3 regions of the Enterobacter sp. 6722112 genome follow, and region 1 is predicted to be linked to each of the others. Evidence: predicted binding sites of a transcription regulator. Region 1 holds the regulator's gene; each other region holds the start of a gene.
What was found. Region 1 encodes LexA, which represses DNA repair genes until DNA is damaged. Its sites were predicted from a motif close to TNCTGTATGTACATACAGNA; they were not measured.
Positions count from the first base shown of each region.

Region 2: a site for LexA is predicted at 2,789-2,808, ahead of AC4OVU_RS10325 (YebG family protein). Genes of this name have one in related genera too.
Region 3: a site for LexA is predicted at 2,783-2,802, ahead of sbmC (DNA gyrase inhibitor SbmC). Genes of this name have one in related genera too.

Region 1 is NZ_JBZWGR010000007.1:42,956-48,062, forward strand. Features, by position in the region: gene plsB (glycerol-3-phosphate 1-O-acyltransferase PlsB) at 1-695, opposite strand, end outside; gene AC4OVU_RS01600 (diacylglycerol kinase) at 850-1,218, shown strand; gene lexA (transcriptional repressor LexA) at 1,327-1,935, shown strand; gene dinF (MATE family efflux transporter DinF) at 1,999-3,336, shown strand; gene AC4OVU_RS01615 (CsbD family protein) at 3,456-3,665, shown strand; gene zur (zinc uptake transcriptional repressor Zur) at 3,713-4,225, opposite strand; gene AC4OVU_RS01625 (cupin domain-containing protein) at 4,343-4,831, shown strand; gene AC4OVU_RS01630 (conjugal transfer protein TraF) at 5,024-5,107, shown strand, end outside.
Region 2 is NZ_JBZWGR010000007.1:1,824,270-1,829,376, forward strand. Features, by position in the region: gene AC4OVU_RS10300 (LysR family transcriptional regulator) at 1-34, shown strand, start outside; partial or broken gene AC4OVU_RS10305 (CatA-like O-acetyltransferase) at 120-581, shown strand; gene AC4OVU_RS10310 (IS5-like element IS5 family transposase) at 652-1,632, shown strand; partial or broken gene AC4OVU_RS10315 (CatA-like O-acetyltransferase) at 1,780-1,995, shown strand; gene AC4OVU_RS10320 (hypothetical protein) at 2,034-2,348, shown strand; gene AC4OVU_RS10325 (YebG family protein) at 2,463-2,774, opposite strand; gene dmsD (Tat proofreading chaperone DmsD) at 2,884-3,498, opposite strand; gene AC4OVU_RS10335 (dimethyl sulfoxide reductase anchor subunit family protein) at 3,543-4,397, opposite strand; gene AC4OVU_RS10340 (DMSO/selenate family reductase complex B subunit) at 4,399-5,016, opposite strand; partial or broken gene ynfE (selenate/tellurate reductase subunit YnfE) at 5,027-5,107, opposite strand, start outside.
Region 3 is NZ_JBZWGR010000007.1:2,621,779-2,626,885, reverse strand. Features, by position in the region: gene sbcB (exodeoxyribonuclease I) at 1-1,335, opposite strand, end outside; gene dacD (serine-type D-Ala-D-Ala carboxypeptidase DacD) at 1,527-2,699, shown strand; gene sbmC (DNA gyrase inhibitor SbmC) at 2,818-3,291, shown strand; gene AC4OVU_RS14025 (FUSC family protein) at 3,383-4,441, shown strand; gene AC4OVU_RS14020 (DUF496 family protein) at 4,589-4,924, shown strand.

The DNA.
Region 1 (5,107 bases):
TCTTCTACGGCACGGGCAATCGCTTTGGAAGCCAGCAGCTTGTTGAACAGATCCTGACGTGCCGGGAGACGTGGTCCAACGGCCGCCAGACGCTGACGTGCAAAGTGCATACGCGCAACGCGCGCCAGCTTTTGCGCAATGATTTTGTCAGTGCCGTGTTCATCCGCCATGCGGCGCAGTGAAACGGAAGGTGAGAAGCGGACAAAGCTGTCGCGTCCCAGCCAGGAGACGGCGAAGAACTTCTGAATGCCGTTGAGCATACGCAGCGGCGGGTTCTCTTCCCCTTTTTCGCGCCCCGGACGACGGCCAAACATCACCGACACCGGCACCATCTGCACATCCAGATCGGGGTTGCTGCGGTGCAGATCGAGGTAATCATGGAACAGCTTAATGGACTCTTCTTTCGGCGTGTAATAGGTGAACACGCGCGGCCCGCCATGGATGAACACGTAGCGCGGCAGCAGCGTACCGTCGACTTCCAGCGGTTCAAGCGGGTCAGGTAAATCGTGCGCCAGACATTGAGCGCGAAGCGTCAGCAGGTCTGCCTTCGAGTTATAAGGCAAAACGTACATAATAGGGCGCGACGTATCGAGCCCTAATTCCAGCGCAGGTTCTGCTGGGATAGACTTACTTTTTACCAGGACGCTTAATGGTAAATTAAGTAATTTGTAGTAAATTCGTGGCCAGCCGGACATAAACGATGTAAAGCCTCTGGTTAATAATGCAATTGCGGCGCAAGGATAACAGAAAGCGCGCAAAATTTCTGTTGTTACCCGTCATACTTCAGGTTGCAGCAAAACGCGCTGCGGCTTTAGTTACAGACGCTATTTATCATAAAAGGTTCTTTTAATGGCCAATAATACCACTGGGTTAACTCGAATCATTAAAGCTGCCGGTTATTCATGGAAAGGTTTCCGCGCGGCATGGGTTAATGAAGCCGCTTTCCGCCAGGAAGCGGTTGCCGCAATCGTTGCCGTTGTCATCGCCTGCTTCCTTGATGTTGATGCTATCACCCGCGTACTGCTCATCGGATCTGTCCTTCTGGTGATGATAGTGGAAATTCTGAATAGCGCTATTGAGGCCGTTGTTGACCGAATCGGGTCGGAATTCCATGAACTGTCTGGCCGGGCGAAAGACATGGGTTCCGCTGCCGTACTGCTGGCGATTATCACTGCGGCGATCACCTGGGTCACGCTGCTTTGGTCGCATTTCCGATGAGCCTCGAGGAATAATTAAGTCCCTGGTTTTTTGTGCAGTTTTTGGTTCCAAAATCGCCTTTGACTGTATATACTCACAGCATAACTGTATATACACCCAGGGGGCGGTATGAAAGCGTTAACGACCAGGCAGCAAGAGGTGTTTGATCTCATTCGGGATCATATCGGCCAGACGGGTATGCCACCCACGCGTGCAGAAATTGCGCAGCGTCTGGGCTTCCGTTCTCCTAATGCTGCCGAAGAGCACCTTAAAGCGCTGGCGCGTAAGGGCGTGATTGAGATTGTTTCCGGCGCCTCACGCGGCATTCGTCTGCTTGTGGAAGAAGAGAGCGGTATTCCACTGGTGGGCCGCGTTGCCGCAGGTGAACCTCTGCTGGCGCAGCAGCACATCGAAGGGCACTATCAGGTTGACCCAGGCATGTTCAAGCCGAGCGCCGATTTCCTGCTGCGCGTTAGCGGAATGTCCATGAAAGATATCGGTATTCTGGATGGCGATCTGCTGGCGGTACACAAAACGCAGGATGTGCGTAACGGGCAAGTCGTGGTGGCGCGCATTGATGATGAAGTGACGGTTAAGCGCCTGAAAAAACAAGGCAATACCGTGCAGCTTCTGCCTGAAAACAATGAATTCTCCCCGATTGTGGTGGATCTCCGCGAGCAGAGCTTCTCTATTGAAGGGCTGGCGGTCGGCGTTATCCGCAACGGTGAATGGCTGTAATCTCTTCCTGACAGGCTGTAGTTCCTCTACAGCCTGGCCTGTTTTCTGATTCCGGTAATTTCCATGGCATTGCTAACTTCTGCCGATAAGGCGTTGTGGCGTCTTGCGCTACCGATGATTTTTTCCAATATTACCGTTCCTCTGCTGGGGCTGGTGGATACGGCGGTTATCGGGCATCTCGATTCGCCGATTTATCTTGGCGGCGTCGCGATCGGCGCAACGGCGACCAGCTTCCTCTTTATGCTGCTGCTTTTTCTGCGCATGAGTACGACAGGCCTGACGGCCCAGGCGTATGGTGCAAAAGATCCCCTGCGTCTGGCGCGTGCGCTGGTTCAGCCGCTCATTCTGGCATTCGGTGCCGGCGCGTTAATCGTTCTGTTGCGTACGCCGCTGATTGATCTTGCGCTCCATATTGTAGGCGGCAGCGATGCCGTACTGGAACAGGCCCGGCGGTTCCTCGAAATTCGCTGGCTCAGCGCGCCCGCTTCACTGGCAAACCTGGTCCTGCTGGGCTGGCTGCTGGGCGTGCAGTACGCCCGCGCGCCGGTGATCCTGCTGGTGGTGGGCAACCTGCTTAACATTGTGCTCGATCTCTGGCTGGTGATGGGGCTGCACATGAACGTCCGGGGCGCGGCGCTGGCCACGGCGATTGCCGAGTACGGTACGCTGCTGATCGGTTTGGGGATGGTCTGGCGCGTGCTGGCGATGCGCGGTATCACCCTGGATCTGCTGAAATCGGCCTGGCGCGGCAACATTCGAAAGCTGCTGGCGCTTAATCGCGACATCATGCTCCGTTCGCTTCTGCTGCAACTCTGCTTTGGTGCATTAACCGTTTTTGGTGCGCGTCTTGGGCCTGAGATCGTTGCCGTCAACGCAGTGCTCATGACATTACTGACCTTTACCGCTTACGCGCTGGATGGTTTTGCTTACGCCGTGGAGGCGCATTCAGGGCAGGCCTATGGCGCGCGTGAAAGCGGCCAGTTACGTGAAGTCTGGCGTGCTGCCTGTCGTCAGGCGGGCCTGGTAGCGCTGGTCTTTGCTCTGGTGTACGCCTGTTTTGGTGGGCATATTGTCGCGCTACTCACCTCGTTGCCCGCGCTACGTGAGCTGGCCGATCGCTACATCCTCTGGCAGGTAGTATTACCGGTGGTGGGCGTGTGGTGCTATTTGCTGGACGGCATGTTTATTGGTGCGACGCGAGGGGCGGAGATGCGCAACAGCATGGCCGTCGCGGCGGCGGGGTTCGGCCTGACGCTGCTAACCCTGCCGTATCTCGGCAATCATGGTCTGTGGCTGGCGCTGGCGGTGTTTCTCTCACTGCGTGGCCTTTCGCTGGCCGTTATCTGGCATCGTCACTGGCGAAACAATACCTGGTTTCCAGCCCCGCACGATATATCGTAACGGTTAAAGATTCCGAATATAAAAACAACTGCCGAATCCTTAACTACAATAATAATCACGTCCAGCAGAAAAGAACGAAGCGGACGATACTCATAGACGCTTAACACGAGGACACGATTATGAATAAAGACGAAATCGGCGGCAACTGGAAGCAATTCAAAGGTAAAGCGAAAGAACAGTGGGGTAAGCTGACAGATGACGATATGACCGTCATTGAAGGTAAGCGCGATCAGCTGGTAGGTAAAATCCAGGAGCGCTACGGTTACGAAAAAGATCAGGCGGAAAACGAAGTCAAAGACTGGGAAACCCGTAACGACTACCGCTGGTAACCGGCACTATCCCCAAGGGCGGCCCTGAGCCGCCTTTTTCTTTGGCTTTAACGCGGCTTTTTCTTCACCAGGATAGAGTGATCGTGCTGACAGGCATCCTGATGGCGGCATGACTCCACCTCCACGCAGGCAGAACATAAGCCGTGGGCTTCAATCACGTTATGGCGCAGCGCAAAGCCCATTCTGGCTGCCAGCGTATGCATAATATCTTCCACACCTTCCGCACACTCTTCCTTCACCACACCACAGCGATCGCAGATAAACATGGCGGACGTGTGAGTTGGCTGGTCAAAAAGATGGCACAGCACATAGCTGTTTGTTGATTCCACTTTATGCACAAACCCTTGCTCCAGCAGGAAATCCAGCGCCCGATAAACGGTCGGCGGTTTTGCCTGCGGCTCGCTTTCACGCAGCAGATCGAGCAGATCGTAGGCGCTGATGGCACCCTGTTGCAGGCTCATCAGACGCAGTACCTCAAGGCGCTGCGGGGTCAGGCGCACATTGCGTTGCGCGCACAGCTTTTCAGCTTGCGCTAACAGCTCTTTTGTGGACTTGTCCATCGGGCACCTCGGATATGGTAAGGGGTGAAAACATTCACTTTATCATGTTCTGCTAAAAACACCGAGATCCGCCAGGCTGTGCTATACCTGACGCATCGCAAATCAGGAGATCGCAAAATGAAAAGACCTGACTGTATTCGGCACTGGCGGGACGTGGAAGGCGCTGATGACGCAACGTATCCTGACAGCAACGAACGTTTTTCTGTTGGCGCGCCGCTGGCCCGCAGGCTGGGTCTCGGCCGCATTGGTATTCACCATGAACGGCTGCCACCCGGACGCCGTACGTCTTATCCGCATGCGGAAAGCGACGAAGAGGAGTTTGTTTACGTTCTGGAGGGTTACCCTGAGGCCTGGATCAATGGCTATTTATGGAAGCTCGAACCCGGAGACAGCGTGGGATTTCCAGCCGGGACGGGCGTGTGTCATACCTTTATCAACAATACCGATGAAGAGGTGCGCTTACTGGTGGTGGGTGAGGCCAATAAAAAACATAACCGCATCTACTATCCGCTCAATCCGGTGTATGCCGCGACGCGCGAAGACCGCTGGGTCGACCATCCGCCTCAGTTTTTTGGGCCGCACGATGGAAAACCTGGGCGAAAATAATTTCCTCTTCTATAAATATTGATGGTCGTCACATATTACAACAGGCCGGGATGGAATTTAACTTAAGGAAATAGCGGGTCTTTTTGCACTTATTCACAGCAATAGTTCGTTCCTGTTTGGGTGATAACAGACAGGGTTAACTAATAACAAACTATTTACGAGCACACTGTGAAAAAACATTTTAAATTTTCGATGGTTAGCATCGCTGTCTCCTTTTTTATGGCAAATCAGGCGGGAGCAGCCAATACCTGGACGGAAGCGCGTAGCGACGCAATG
Region 2 (5,107 bases), 1.8 Mb from region 1:
GCTGAGAGCGGTGATTGATACGCTGAAAATTTAGGGTGCCTCTTCGCTACGGTCTATACAGCCCCTACGTTTGTGATACGCTACTATTTTATATAGCGCAGCTCAACTAAGGCTCTGAAATGACAAAAATAATGCCAGAATATACGGTAGTTGACTTATCACGTTGGGCAAGAAAGGAACACTTTGAAGTATTTCAGGGCTTTGCTCAATCTACATTTAACCAAACGGTTCAGCTGGACATTACCGTGCTGCTAAAGCATATCAAAGAGGTTGGCTGGAAATTTTATCCTGCGATTATTTCCCTTATTTCTGACGTCGTAAACCGGCATCCGGAATTCCGTATGGCCATGAAGGATGATGAGCTTGTAATATGGAATGAGGTTCATCCAAGCTATACCCTTTTCCATAAAGAAACGGAGACGTTTTCATCGTTATGGAGTCATTACGATGGAAATATTCACCATTTTCAGCGCGTTTATGCAGAAGATGTTGCCCGCTATGGCAATATCCTTGCTTACTGGCCTAAAGAAGAGTTCCGGGAGAATATATTCTTCATATCGGATATTCCGTGGGTCAGTTTTAGGGAAGGTGCGAACAAGTCCCTGATATGAGATCATGTTTGTCATCTGGAGCCATGGAACAGGGTTCATCATGAGTCATCAACTTACCTTCGCCGACAGTGAATTCAGCAGTAAGCGCCGTCAGACCAGAAAAGAGATTTTCCTCTCCCGCATGGAGCAGATTCTGCCATGGCAAAACATGGTGGAAGTCATCGAGCCGTTTTACCCCAAGGCTGGTAATGGCCGGCGACCTTATCCGCTGGAAACCATGCTACGCATTCACTGCATGCAGCATTGGTACAACCTGAGCGATGGCGCGATGGAAGATGCTCTGTACGAAATCGCCTCCATGCGTCTGTTTGCCCGGTTATCCCTGGATAGCGCCTTGCCTGACCGCACCACCATCATGAATTTCCGCCACCTGCTGGAGCAGCATCAACTGGCCCGCCAATTGTTCAAGACCATCAATCGCTGGCTGGCCGAAGCAGGCGTCATGATGACTCAAGGCACCTTGGTCGATGCCACCATCATTGAGGCACCCAGCTCGACCAAGAACAAAGAGCAGCAACGCGATCCGGAGATGCATCAGACCAAGAAAGGCAATCAGTGGCACTTTGGCATGAAGGCCCACATTGGTGTCGATGCCAAGAGTGGCCTGACCCACAGCCTGGTCACCACCGCGGCCAACGAGCATGACCTCAATCAGCTGGGTAATCTGCTGCATGGAGAGGAGCAATTTGTCTCAGCCGATGCCGGCTACCAAGGGGCGCCACAGCGCGAGGAGCTGGCCGAGGTGGATGTGGACTGGCTGATCGCCGAGCGCCCCGGCAAGGTAAGAACCTTGAAACAGCATCCACGCAAGAACAAAACGGCCATCAACATCGAATACATGAAAGCCAGCATCCGGGCCAGGGTGGAGCACCCATTTCGCATCATCAAGCGACAGTTCGGCTTCGTGAAAGCCAGATACAAGGGGTTGCTGAAAAACGATAACCAACTGGCGATGTTATTCACGCTGGCCAACCTGTTTCGGGCGGACCAAATGATACGTCAGTGGGAGAGATCTCACTAAAAACTGGGAATAACGCCTTAAATGGCGAAGAAACGGTCTAAATAGGCTGATTCAAGGCATTTACGGGAGAAAAAACGGCTCAAACATGAAGAAATGAAATGACTGAGTCAGCCGAGAAGAATTTCCCCGCTTATTCGCACCTTCCTTAGCAGTTTTAACGTCAACGTCGCTAACATGCGGAATTTTTTTGCGCCCATGTTCACGTTTGGAAAATACTATAACCAGGATGGAAAGGTCTTGTTGCCTTTCGCCGTTCAGGTCCATCATTCTGTCTGTGACGGTTTCCATGTGGCCAGGCTGATCAACGAGTTACAAGAGTTGTGTGATAATTTACCGCACCATTCAGAGGCGTTCAACGTGTGATTCACGTGTTTTTAACATACGCCTGACGAGGGGAAATAATGGAACCGAATTTTACGCCAGAACAGATTGAAATGATTAACCGCATTGTTTTCGAGCAGATCGAGATCATGCATGAGAAAGTAGCTGAAATAATCGCAGATACAGAGACGGTAGCGCATCAGCGCCTGAAGGATAACGGGATCACTACGGCAGATTTCTATCCTGCAAATAAAAACTTCCTGATGATGACCCTTGTACAGGATCTGATAGATAAAGTGCACGGGGGCGATAAGGACCTGGCCAAAACAATGATAACCATGGAAGCAAAAAGGCTGAATATCAGCGTAAACGTTGAGGCGGACAAATCAAGATAACAGGACGTATTTTCAGGGTTACAGTTGATGAATATAAGGTTCAGCCGACCTTAATAAAGCCGCGAGCCGTTTCCGGCCCGCGGCGGCAGGACAGGTGATGAGACGTTCTGACAATCAGGCGGCTTTGACGGCCCGGATTTTTTTGCTGCTGTCCGCATCTGATGCTGTTTTATCCGTTTCAGCATTGAGCTCGGGAAGCTTGCTGGTACGCAGGATATGCTGCACGGACTCTTTCTGCTCGGCGAGATAAAGACCAAGGTTCTCCGCCTGCGTTTCATCCATCTGCATTCCGCTTTGCAACAGCCAGTCGGTAAACGCTTCTGCCATATCGAGCAGTTTGTCGTGAGCGTCAGCCTCTTTCTTACTGGCAAATGTCATTTTTTCTTCACCTTTTCTTACGACAACAAATTTTGTTTCAACAGCCATTGTGCACCCCCGTATACTGTAATTATATACAGTATGGCAGTTGTGACGTTGTGTTGCAGCAAAAATGTGCGAGCCTGGCCTGCACAACGGGTGGACAAGCCAGGTGCTGTTATCGGTACAGCGTTTTTTCGGCAATCGGGATCAGCAAAGTGGACTGCCATTCCGCCAGCGTCAGCTGGGCAAGTTTACCCAGCGCGGTGTAGAACGGATGGGCCGCGTTTTCAACGAATACGCTAAGGAAACGCGTGCTCCATGGCAGCAGATGCCAGGCAAGAAGCTGGTCGCGTTCTGTTTCGCGACCGTTCTCGGCAAGCCATGCCGCCAGCATCAGCAACGTTCCGAAATGATCTTCAGGCTCATTCTGCTGCATCTCAAAGGCGATATGGTTTTCACGCATCCACTGACGCAACGCGAGGGTCGAATCGCCAAACAGCACGGACTCGCGATCAAGCCAGACCGAGCCCCACGGGGGGGCGGGCAGGGCATACGGGCCAATAAACAGACGCTGCCAGGCGTCTTTCAACGCTTCATCCGATGGGGTCTTAAACATACTGGCGACAGGCAGCAGATTTCCCTCCGCCAGCGGCCAGTCCTGAACCCAGTCACCTGCGGTCAGGGCACTCACCAGCGGCGCGGTCTGCTCGCTGTCTGGAGCGAAATAAAACAGCGCGCCCAGTACCCGGGCGCTGAACGCGAACGATTCGCGGTGTGAGACGTCATTCATTACAACTTTCCTTACTTGCGCGCGGGTAGCCCCGCGCACCTGTGTTAACCTGCAATTGCTAACCCTGCGGTCATATGCAGACCATAAAATAGCCCACGGCCAATCAGTTCACCCAGCACCACCAGCACGACACCTGCAAACAGGCCGAGCGTTTTTGGCTCCTGACGACGAATCAGCGGGCAGATCCAGCAGCCTAAACCCGCTGCCAGCAACGCGATGCGCCATACCTGAAGCGAACCATAATCCGGAAGCAGGGCGTTAGCCTGCTGGATGGAACTCTGTATTGTCCCCAGCGTATTGCTTTGCAACACGACGACCGCCACGCAGACGATAAGTGCCAGTGCGCTGACTGACGCAGCAAGAGTACTTTTGAATGTCACGTTTGCAACGCGCAGCAGCAGCGCGGCCAGCAGAGGACCAGCCAGAACCATCGTCAGGAAGAAGCTCAGCGTGGTGTAACCCGTATACCAGGTCGGGACAGTCTCAATCTGATAGACCCGGGTCATCGCCCAGACAAAAACGATGCCCAGGATCTGGCTGACAACCAGCCAGATTTTGCCCAAAGCTGGGGGCATTTTACCGATAACCGACACCAGCCACCAGAAACCGCCCACGGCAAAGAAGATCGAACCCGCCGCGATCTCATTACTCAGCGCTGACGCGCCCACGCGGTTAAGCGAGTTGAAGGCACGCAGCGGGGAGCCAAGATGCAGTACCGAGGCCATAAACCCAATACCCATTACCAGCCAGAGACAAAACAGGCTGCGCACGATACGCATTCTGGCCTTGTCATCATTTTCCTTAAGCCAGACGAAGCCCATCACGATTAACGCGCCGGCCACGCACTGCCCGAAAACGGTGAAGATCACCAGCGGCCATTCATGCCATCCACTTCCCATCTCACACCTCCTTCGGGTTTGCCAGGTAGCCTGTGGTGTCACCCGTCGGACGGCTGTTGGCGTTAGGTTTAATCACAATACTCGGCTTCGTGAAGTGCGCAGACGGCAGCGGCGCGACGGCAGCAAGCTGACCGTGTTTTTTGCGCAGCTCCTCAATCGGGCCAAAGTCCAGCGCGCGCAGCGGGCAAGACTCGACGCAGATGGGCTTTTTGCCGTCCGCCACGCGGCTATGGCAGCCGTCGCACTTGGTCATGTGACCTTTGGCGGCATTGTACTGCGGCGCGCCGTACGGGCAGGCCATGTGGCAGTAGCGACAGCCGATGCAGACATCCTCGTCCACCACCACAAAACCGTCGTCGCGCTTGTGCATTGCCCCGCTCGGGCAGACCTTGGTGCAGGCCGGATCTTCGCAGTGGTTGCAGGCAATCGACAGGTAATAGGCGAAGACATTCTGATGCCAGACGCCGTTGTCCTCCTGCCAGTCGCCGCCCGCATATTCATAAATACGCCGGAAGCTGACGTCCGGGGTCAGGTCTTTGTAATCCTTGCAGGCCAGCTCGCAGGTTTTACACCCGGTGCAGCGGCTGGAATCAATAAAAAATCCATACTGGGTAGTCATCGGTTAATCCTTATGCCTTCTCGATCTGCACCAGGTTCGTGTGCTGCGGGTTGCCTTTCGCCAGCGGTGACGGGCGGTGCGTGGTCAGGGT
Region 3 (5,107 bases), 2.6 Mb from region 1:
GCTATTAAGAAACTCCGGCGTAAACACGTTGCGCCGATGCTGTAACCAGCGTTCCTGCTCTGCTTCATCCAGCGTGCCGGGATAGTTGCGCGCGCGATAATTAAACATCAGCTTCTCAATGCGCTTATCTGCGAAGGTGATATCCAGCGCGGGCAGGTTACGCGGGTCGGTTTGCAGCACGATATTCATCGCCGCGCGATCGGCGTCGCTGAAGAAGCCGTTATAAAGCTGCGCATCCACATTCTCAGACGGCACGAACGGCTCTGCTTCGGCAAAAATGGCGACGACTTTCTCGCGCACCTGCGGGTTGTCGCGCAGCACTTTCAGGTTATCGAGGCAGTGCTGACGGTTAATCCCCAGCCGGTCGGCGTCTTCCGGGCGCAGCGTGTTGGCCTGCGCCAGCACCGGGCACTTATTGATGTGCACCAGTTTTACCGGTACGGCTGGCAGGTCACCCAGCGCCTCTTTCGGCGTATAGAGCCGTTCACGTAAGGTGTCGCTGTCGAGCTCAAGCAGCGGGGAGATATCTCCGGCGAGATCCACCATGATGACGGCGTTACGGTTGTCCGGATGCCAGGCAAGCGGCGCCACCCAGCTTGTATTCCCGCGCCACGCACCGAACATCCCTGAAATATGCACCAGCGGTTTCATCTGCGGCACGTCAATTAGCGTCATCAGCTTTTGCTTGCTGCGATGGCTCAACAGATACTCAAACAGGCGCGGCTGCGCGGTTTTTACAAGTTTCGCCATAGCGATGGTCGCGTAAACGTCTGCCATCGCGTCGTGGGCGTTGCTGTGCTCAATGCCGTTGGCCCGCGTCAGGTGCTCGAGCCTGAAGCTCGGCAAGCCGTCGTCGTTCTCCGGCCAGTTAATCCCCTCCGGGCGCAGCGCATAGCAGGCGCGCATGATATCCAGCAAATCCCAGCGTGAATTACGGTTCTGCCAGCTCCAGGCATACGGATCGTAGAAGTTGCGGTAGAAGATATTGCGCGTCACTTCATCGTCAAAACGGATGTTGTTATAACCCACCACGCAGGTATTGGGCACCGTGAACAGGTCGTGGATGCGACGGGCAAATTCTGCTTCGCTAACGCCTTTATCCCGCGCTTCCTGAGGCGTGATGCCCGTCACCATCACCGCGCCCGGCTGCGGCAGATAGTCATCGGCGGGCTTACAGTAAAACACCTCGGGTTCGCCGATGACGTTAAATTCGTCATCGGTACGGATAGCCGCAAACTGCGCCGGTCGGTCCAGCGCCGGATGGGTGCCAAAGGTTTCGTAATCGTGGAACAAAAAAGTCGGGCGCGCGGCAGAGTCAGACACCAGTAATCTCATCCTGTTAAAAATTGACGTCTCTATGGTAAACGATTGGGGTGAGCAGTCCGAATAAAAAGCACCGTCAGGCAAGAAATTTGCGAGATTTGTTCCGAAAAAATCTGCGTGCTGTCACATTTTTTTGCAATTAAGGCAGGTAACGACATCAGAACTCCCGTAAAAAGGTCATCGATTTTTACTGACCTGAGGATATACCGTTGAAACGCCGTCTGTTTATTGCTGTTTCTTTACTCGCTTCGAGTATTTCTTCCGCGCTGGCTGCCGAGCCGCTGGATTTTTCACCTCAGCCGCCTGCCATCCAGGCTGGCTCCTGGGTATTGATGGATTACACCACGGGTCAAATCTTAACGGCGGGCAACGAACATCAGCAGCGTAATCCGGCGAGCCTGACCAAACTGATGACGGGGTACGTTGTCGATCGCGCCATTGATAGCCACCGCATCAGCCCCGATGACATTGTGACGGTCGGACGTGACGCCTGGGCAAAAGGCAATCCGGTCTTTGACGGTTCGTCGCTGATGTTTCTGAAGGAGGGCGATCGGGTTTCCGTGCGCGATCTCAGCCGCGGCCTGATTGTTGATTCCGGCAATGACGCCTGCGTGGCGCTGGCGGATCACGTGGCGGGCGGTCAGCCGCAGTTCGTCAGGATGATGAATGACTACGTTGAAAAGCTGAACCTGCGCGATACCCACTTCGAAACCGTACACGGGCTGGATGCACCGGGCCAGCACAGCTCCGCTTACGATCTCGCCGTGCTTTCCCGGGCCATCATTCACGGCGAGCCTGAGTTCTATCACATGTACAGCGAAAAGAGCCTGACCTGGAACGGCATCACCCAGCAGAACCGCAACGGCCTGCTGTGGGATAAGACCATGAACGTGGATGGCCTGAAAACGGGTCACACCTCGGGCGCGGGCTTTAACCTGATTGCCTCCGCGGTGGACGGTCAGCGTCGACTGATTGCGGTGGTGATGGGGGCAGACAGCCCGAAAGGACGTGAAGATCAGGCGCGCAAGCTGCTGCACTGGGGACAGCAAAATTTTGATACGGTGCAGATCCTGCATAACGGTAAAAAAGTGGGAACCGAGCGCATCTGGTACGGCGATAAAGAGCAGATCGCGCTGGGCACGGATCAGGACTTCTGGCTGGCATTACCCAAATCGGAAGTGCCGAACATCAAGGCGAAATACGTGATGGATAAAAAAGAGCTGGAAGCGCCGATCGCCGCGCATCAGCGGGTAGGGGAGATCCAGCTGTACGATCGTGACAAGGTGGTAGCGCACTGGCCATTGGTTACGCTGGAAAGCGTTGAAAAGGGCGGCCTTTTCTCCCGTATTGGCGATTATCTGCATCATAAACTCTGACCTTTTTGGGCAGACTGGCAGTGTTGCGAGTCTGCTCACATAATAAACACTCCTGGTTTGCCGATAATCTCGATTCTGCTTTACAGTGTATATATATACAGTAATAAACGGAGGCAGCATGGACTACAGCATCAGGCAGCAACAGAAACGTACGATCGCTGGCTTTCATCTCGTGGGGCCGTGGGAAAAGACGGTCAAGCAGGGATTTGAACAGCTGGTCATGTGGGTAGACGGGCGTCATATTCAGCCGCAGGAGTGGGTGGCCGTTTATTATGACAATCCGGATGACGTGCCGGCAGAAAAGCTCCGCTGCGTAACCGCCGTAACGGTAACGGACGATTTCACTATCCCTGAGAACAGCGAAGGGGTGATGATGACCGAAATTGCTGCCGGAGAGTATGCTATTGCCGCCGCGCGCGTCGAAAATCATGATTTCGCCACTCCATGGTATCAGTTCTTCAACTCCCTGCTGGAAGACAACAAATTCCAGATCGCGGCAAAACCCTGCTTCGAACGTTATCTTAACGATGGCAATGCTGACGGCTACTGGGATATTGAGATGTTTGTACCGGTAGAGCACAAAGTGGGATAATCCTGCGGAATGCAGGGTTTTTCAGCCGGGCGCGATCCACCCGGCTGAAAACACAGTACAATTGTGGTTTGCCGTAGAGCTGGAGACGGGTGTGCGCCCCGACAAGTCATTAACCCCTTTTGAAATTCGGTTATACAAACATTATCGCGTGGTGCACGGTTGCCGCATTGCGCTGGCGTTTGTGTTGACCTTCGTACTGGTTCGTCTGCTGGATATCCCGGAAGGGACGTGGCCGCTGATCACGCTGGTGGTGGTGATGGGACCGATCTCATTCTGGGGGAACGTGGTCCCGCGCGCTTTCGAACGCATAGGCGGCACCGTTTTAGGCTCAGCGCTTGGGCTTATCGCCCTGAAGCTGGAGCTGATTTCGTTTCCGGTCATGTTGCTGTGGTGCGCGGTGGCGATGTTTCTTTGTGGATGGCTGGCCCTCGGCAAGAAACCGTATCAGGCGCTGCTGATTGGCATTACGCTCGCGGTTGTGGTCGGCGCACCGGCGGGCGATATGACCACCGCATTGTGGCGAAGCGGGGATGTAATCCTCGGCTCGTTGCTCGCCATGCTGTTTACCGGCATCTGGCCGCAGCGCGCCTTCCTGCACTGGCGCATTCAGATGGCAAACTACGTCACGGCATTTAACCGGGTCTACCAGGCCGGGTTTTCGCCGAATCTGATTGAGCGCCCGCGTCTGGAAAAGCACCTGCAAAAAATCCTCAATGATGTGGTCAAAATGCGCGGGTTGATTACCCCGGCAAGCAAAGAAACCCATATCCAGAAAGCCATTTTTGAAGCTATTCAGACGGTCAGCCGTAATCTGGTCTGTATGCTTGAACTGCAAATCAATGCCCACTGGGCCTCACGCCCCAGCCATCTTCTGATGCTCAACGCGCATACGCTGAAAGAGACGCAGCAGATGACGCAACAAACCCTGCTGACCATCGCCCATGCGCTCTACGAAGGTAACCCACAGCCGATACGGGCGAACAGCGAGCGGCTGAACGAAATCGTCGCCGAGCTCAAACAGCTGATGAATGAGCGCCAGGGCGACAATGTGGCGGAAACGCCCATCCATGGTTATGTCTGGCTGAGTATGGAGCTGGCGCGACAGCTGGAGTTGTTATCGCAGCTGATTTGCCGGGCACTGCGCAAATAAAAAGCGTATGTGATGCCTGCTGCTTCGATTCAGCAACAATTAGGGTTATGATGGTTTTAAACGATATACTCATTGTCATTCGCAGCCGCTGTCTGTTAAAACGGTTGCTTTAACGAATCCGAATCTCACATTATCAGGGGTGTAAAAATGGAAACTACCAAGCCTTCGTTCCAGGATGTTCTGGAGTTCGTCCGCCTGTTCCGCCGCAAAAACAAGCTACAGCGCGAAATCCAGGACGTAGAGAAGAAGATCCGTGACAACCAGAAACGTGTCCTGCTGCTGGACAACCTGAGCGACTACATCAAGCCTGGCATGAGCGTTGAAGCTATTCAGGGCATCATCGCCAGCATGAAGAGCGATTATGAAGATCGCGTTGATGACTACATCATCAAAAACGCTGAGCTGTCCAAAGAGCGTCGCGACATCTCCAAGAAGCTGAAAGTGATGGGCGAAATCAAAAACGTCGACGCTAAAGGCGAGTAATCGCACACTCTGTTGCCCGGTAGCGCTGCGCTTACCGGGCCTACAGGACTGTTATCACGTAGGTCGGGTAAGGTGAAGCCGCCACCCGATAATTTCACGAACGCAAAAAAGCAAAAAGCCTGCTCTAAAAGCAGGCTTTTTAAATTTGGCTCCTCTGACTGGACTCGAACTTCATCTACATCT